2 linked regions of the Prochlorococcus marinus str. MIT 0919 genome follow. The protein of the gene in region 2 binds, or shares a complex with, the protein of the main gene of each other region. Links are inferred from orthologs where the notes say so. Each region holds a gene or a part of one and is shown on either strand. Other genes may lie near its edges.

Evidence for each region.
Region 1: the proteins of pheS (region 2) and pheT are in contact, whole or in part, in a crystal structure (PDB 6P24), measured with the Escherichia coli proteins. The link is inferred for Prochlorococcus marinus str. MIT 0919 from one-to-one orthologs.

Annotation. Positions count from the first base shown.
Region 1 is NZ_CP114779.1:297,204-300,278, reverse strand. What follows is about bases 11-3,075. They hold pheT (phenylalanine--tRNA ligase subunit beta), read right to left. Parts: upstream 2,759-3,075; coding sequence 263-2,758; downstream 11-262.
Region 2 is NZ_CP114779.1:687,192-690,334, reverse strand. The notes cover bases 170-3,042. They hold pheS (phenylalanine--tRNA ligase subunit alpha), read left to right. Parts: upstream 170-1,038; coding sequence 1,039-2,046; downstream 2,047-3,042. Other genes in these bases: O5635_RS03810 (NAD(+) kinase), read left to right, coding at 2,140-3,042; surE (5'/3'-nucleotidase SurE), read right to left, coding at 179-967; O5635_RS03825 (DUF3611 family protein), read left to right, coding at 170-173. Also shown: more of O5635_RS03825, read left to right, coding at 1-169; more of O5635_RS03810, read left to right, coding at 3,043-3,048; O5635_RS03805 (bifunctional cobalt-precorrin-7 (C(5))-methyltransferase/cobalt-precorrin-6B (C(15))-methyltransferase), read right to left, coding at 3,058-3,143.

The DNA of each region.
Region 1 (3,075 bases), 390 kb from region 2 along the record:
CCCAACTAGTATTCATAGAAAGGATTATCTGCAGAAATTCCTCTCTAGTCTCAGCCTGGTCTATATATTGGTCTCGCTATGAGTACCGTTTGGTATCAAGTAGATTTTATATTTAGCTCAGCAATTCATTCAAGCAAATAAATTGTTCCGCAATTAGTTCAGATAAATTACTTTCTATATGATGCATTTATTTCTCTCCCTAGGCTCAGACTAGACCCAGTTCAAGACCAAATATGGGTCTCTTGTGAGAATAGTGAAACATCTATTTCCTTATTTCGGCATCAAACATATCAGTTAATGCATTCTGTATTTTTGTATGTAGTGGATTTATATCCTTTTCTTTGAGAGTATCCTTTTTATCTCTATAAGTAAGCCTAAAAGCCAAACTAACCTTTCCTTCCCCAATGATGTCGCTTTCAAACCTATCTATCAATTCAGCATTCTCGAGTAAGGGAGAGCCTAATTTTTGAATGTGCTTCGTAATTTTAGAAGACACACAATCTTTAGAGACTATGCACGCTATATCGCGTTGCATGTATGGAACAGTTGGGTATTCCTTAAAGCTTACATTTAATTTATTCTTTCTTGTTGCCGCTTGCAATAACTTTTTCAAATCAATATCAAATATAAAAGTATTGCTATTCAGGCTTAATTTCTTACTTAGTTTTGGATGTATTTGTCCAAAACATCCAAGATTGCGACCTTCCAAAATTAATGTAGAGGCACGTCCTGGATGAAGCCTATCATCGTTTATTAGGGGAATATCCGTTATAGAAAGCTTGAGTCCTTCAAGCAGTTGCGATAATTTCCCTCTTGCTTTGTAATACCCTAGTTCTTTTTGCTTTCCTCCACTTGACCATTTCTCTAAAGTTTGATCTCCGGTCAAGAGGCCGCTCAAAATATCCTTTTCTACAATCATAGAATCCTCTTCAATATATATTTTAGCTATTTCATATATCCAACAAGAGTCTCTTCCTGCATGGATATTTCTTTTAGATATAAGTAAGTGCTCTTCCCATAAATTTAATCGTAAGTGACTTGTTTCTGCTAACAATGGATTTGATATAGGAATAAGAGTCTCATTCTTTTTAGCTCCAACCAGTGAATATGTGACTACTTCATAAAAGCCAAGGTTGGATAAGCTATTGGAAATCAGTCTTAAAACTTTCTGATTAGCTGTTAAGCCACCAGGTAATAGTGGTTCTGGAAGGTTGACATCAAATTTGTCATAACCAACAAGTCTTGCGACCTCTTCAACTAAATCAATTTCTCGGGTTAAATCAAAACATCTATTAGGAGGAACTTTTACATCCCAACCATCTTCATTTGTAGAAACAATACATCCTAATAGCTTTAATGAATCAGTTATTTCATGATCATGAAGTTTCCTTTTAGAATTGTAAATTAGTAAAGATTGATCATTGTTATCAGAATTACTTTTAGATTGTGGTTTATCTTTAATCAGACCTAATAGTTCCTGTAATCGATTCCGACGTAATTTAATACTTTTTATTTTTGATGTAAATTCATTTGTAGTCCACCTACTGCAAAGTTTACATTTAAAAACCTTATCTAACAAATCTATAGCTCTATTACTAGCTTCAATTGTTAACAAGGGTGAAATTCCCTTTTCATAACGGCTACTAGATTCTGTTCGAATACCTATATCTCTAGATGAAATCCTAATAGAGGGCGAAGTAAAAACTGCTGCCTCTAACCAAATATTTTTTGTGTTTAGGTTAACGCCACTATTCAATCCTCCACTAATTCCAGCTATTGCGATAGGTATTCCCCCGCAAGTTATAACAGGAGACTTATCTGATAACAAATGCTTGTTGCCGTCTAATGTTAAAAATTCTTCGTTATTTTTGGCCATTCTGATACCAAAGTCTGAACTTATAGCTTTTCTTCCTAATAGTTTATTCAACAAATCAGCATCAAAGGCATGCAATGGCTGACCATACTCGACCATAACGTAGTTAGTTATATCTATGACAGCATTAATGCTATTTATTCCAGCATTTTTTAATCTATCTTTCAACCAACTAGGAGATGAAAGTCTACCATTTACTCCTTCAATATAATTTATTGTGTATATCTCATTAGAGGAAATAATCCTTTGGTCAATAACATCTGGCTTGAATAACTTGAGTTCGCCCTGATCTTTTATATGGGGACATTGCAAGGAAGAACCTGTGATAGCAGATAATTCTCTTGCTATACCAAGCATAGACATTCCATCTGGTCTATTAGCTGTAATAGCGAAGTCGAGTACAACGTCATTTAAACCAAGCAACTTAGAAGGGTCATCAGTTAAAAGAGGAGTCTCAGATAAGATTTCCTCAATTATCGCAATCCCATCACATTTAGATTGAAGACCTAATTCGTCCAAGGAACAAATCATCCCTTCACTTTGTATTCCTCTAAGTTCACTTGACTTTATTTTAATTCCAAGCTTAGGAAGGAACGCACCTTCTCTAGCTACTAATACATGTATTCCCTCTCTAACATTTGAAGCGCCACAGACGATTTGAAGAATTTGTTCTCCAGCTACAAGTACTTTGCAAACCTTAAGTTTATTAGCGTTCGGGTGGTTGCTAATTTCTTCAATTCGGCCTATAACAATATGTTCAAAACCTTGTGCTAAATCTGTTATATCTTCGACTTCAAACCCAGCTATAGAAAGCGATTCTGCTATTTGCTCGACATTAAAATCGGTACTAACAAGTTCTTTTAACCAGGAGAGAGATACCTTCATTGTCTAGATATGTATGGCATAGATCCTACTTTTAAGCAGTAATTTTTTTGAAATTACAAATAGCTTGTAAAGTCATGGCTTGTTAGCTTATATCTAAAGCGACCTTAAATTCGCATGACCGCAAATAAGGTCCATCGGCATCCATTAACAAAGAGTGCATCGAAAGGCGTTAGAATAGATCTAAACGTTCATGAGGTGTACCATTCTACGCCAAACTAAAGAACAGGACTATTGCAGCTGACAAGTTGTTCAAAAAGTTCTTTCCAGATTTCAAACAAACCACTTCACTTTAGGCTTGTTTGTAAAGCTAAAAACTT
Region 2 (3,143 bases):
CAATGCAAGCCCCAGGGATATCTTTGGGAGTTGGGAAGTTTGATATGAATAATTATCCCATCACCTCATTGGAAATGCTTTCTGTTTTAAGCAATACACAAGTTCTTTTTGCTCATTTGATTGGATTAATATTTTCTCTTTGGCTTTTGCAAAGAATTTATAGAAGTAAGTAATAATTTCAATTAAATGAAGGAAGTTCATTAATATCACCTCTCCAGAAAAGGTCAGGTTGAATAGGAGTAATTGAAGGAGAATTTGACTCTATTTGTGCAACATCACTAGGCCAAGAAGATGGACCTTCACCTGCAGAATATAGGTCCTTAACTGCTTTGCCAGCCATCCAGTAGTAAGTATTACCTCTAGGGTCTATTCGTTTGCAGAACTGCTCCTCATATTGCCTTATAGATAGCCTTGTCCAACTTAAGTCACCCATTTCTGATGAGTTGCAAGGTGGCACATTTAAGTTTAAAAGCAGTTTTTTGGGCCAAGCTTGAGTAAGTGCTTTTTCAGCAATATTTAGGGCTAATTGGCTTGCATATGCAAAATCTCTCCATTGAAAACTTGCAATACTTACTGATAATGATGGAATGCCTGCGAGAGTACCTTCAAGAGCTGCAGCTACTGTCCCAGAACAGAAAACATCTGTTCCCAGGTTGGGTCCATGATTGATTCCAGAGAGAACCAAATCGGGCTGTTCGTCAAGCAGTTCATTTAGAGCAAGTTTTATGCAATCAGCAGGAGTTCCGTTGCAGCCCCATGCAGATACTCCTTGCTCAAATAATTCGTTTGCACTCTCTGCCCGTATTGGTGATTGCAATGTAAGGCCATGACCAGTAGCAGAGCGCTCTTGATCAGGACATACAACAGTTACTTTATGCCCTCTAATGGCTGCTTTGGAGGCTAAGGTTCTTATCCCATCTGCAAAAACACCATCATCATTGCTAATTAGAATTTTCAAAGGTTTCATTAATGTGAGCATCCTTTAGGCGAAGTTTTGTCCCATTGCTGTTTAAAGTTTGTATTCAATACTTTTTACTCGTGAGTGAAACTTTATCTCTTAAGCAGCTTACTGATGAACTTGATCGTTTAGAGCAAAAGGCTGCAAAAGAAATTGGGCAGATAGCAGAAGAGGCATCACTTGAAAAGTTAAGAGTTGATTTGCTTGGAAAGAAAGGAAGCCTCTCGAAAATACTTGGTGCTATGAGCGGGCTTAGTCCTAGCGAAAGACCAGTAGTGGGTCAAAGAGCAAATTTGTTAAAGAATCTTTTATTAGATCTCATTTCAAAACGTCTTAAGAAGATCCAGTCCAAAGCTCTAACTGAATTAATAACCAAAGAAACTCTTGATGTCACTATCCCAGCTGTTGGTACACCATTAGGCCGAAGACACCCTTTGAATTCAACCAAAGAGGAAATTATAGATTTATTTTGTGGATTGGGTTATGTCGTCGAAGAGGGGCCTGAGGTGGAAAATGATTATTACAATTTCGAAGCTCTCAATATTCCAGAAAATCATCCTGCAAGGGATATGCAAGATACATTTTATTTAGGTGGAAACTCACTTTTGCGAACTCATACTTCTCCAGTTCAAATTAGATATTTAGAGAAAAACCCGCCACCTGTAAGAATTGTGGCACCTGGAAGGGTATATCGTCGCGATGCAGTTGATTCAACACATTCTCCAGTTTTTCACCAGATAGAGGTGTTAGCAATAGATGAAGGACTGGACTTTAGTCATCTACGGGGGACTGTAATGGCTTTCTTGAAGGCATTCTTTGGGGATTTGCCAGTGCGATTTAGAGCTAGTTATTTCCCTTTTACAGAGCCATCAGCTGAGGTGGATGTTCAATGGCGAGGTAAATGGTTAGAAGTTATGGGATGTGGGATGGTAGACCCAGCTGTCTTGGAAGGTTTAGGAATTGACTCTGAAAGGTGGACAGGGTTTGCAGCAGGCCTTGGTGTGGAGCGTTTCTGTATGGTGCGACATGGTATAGATGACATTAGACGTCTTTATACAAGTGACCTGAGATTTCTTGAGCAGTTTTAGGTTTAAAGTGAGGTTAATTTTTTTATTAAAATAAATTCAAAACTAAAAACATATCTACTTCAAAATGGCTTTAATCGTTATCTTTCTTGACCAGTGCCAAAGTTAGGACTGATTGTCAATGACGGGAAAGAGCTTGCTGTAGAAATTGCTCTCACGATTCAGAAAAAGTGTGAGGAATCTGGCTATGAAGTAGTTAGAGCAAGTAGCTCAGGTGGCATGGTTGGTTTCGCTAACCCAGACCAGCACATGAGAATGCTTGGTTATAGCGCATGTGTCCCAGACGGTTTTGATTCTTCAATGAAGTTGGCCATAGTGCTTGGTGGAGATGGAACAGTTTTATCAGCAGCTAGGCAGACTGCTCCAGTTCAAGTCCCGATATTGACCATAAATACGGGCCATTTAGGCTTTTTAGCCGAGACTTATCTATCGGATCTTGATAAGGCACTAGATCAAGTTTTATCAAGGCAGTGGGATATCGAGCTTAGGACTAGCCTGGTAGTGAGCGTTATGAGAGGTGATCAAAGGAGATGGGAAGCGCTTTGCCTGAATGAGATGGCTTTACATAGGGAACCTCTTACAAGTATGTGTCACTTTGAAATATCTATTGGGAAACATGCGCCAGTTGATATCTCTGCTGATGGAGTTATCCTTTCAACTCCCACAGGATCGACTGCCTATTCTCTAAGCGCTGGCGGGCCTGTAATTACCCCCGATTGTCCTGTTCTCCAGTTGACGCCTATAGCGCCACATTCTTTGGCGTCTCGAGCTCTAGTATTTAGTGATTTAGAACCAGTTACTGTTTTTCCTGCTACACCTGAAAGGTTAATGATGGTTGTTGATGGTACAGCAGGATGTTATGTCTGGCCTGAGGATCGAGTTTTGATTAGACGAAGTAACCACCCTGTAAAATTTATACGTTTATCTGACCATGAATTCTTTCAAGTCCTTAGGAATAAGCTGGGCTGGGGGTTGCCACACGAGGCTAAGCCTGACAAATCATAGAAATTAAAATTATTTTTCTAACTTGGCTTTTAAAATAAATACAGGGTTCATAGGGGAAAACCTTGTTCCTTCTGCTATTTGCACTCCTCTAGAAT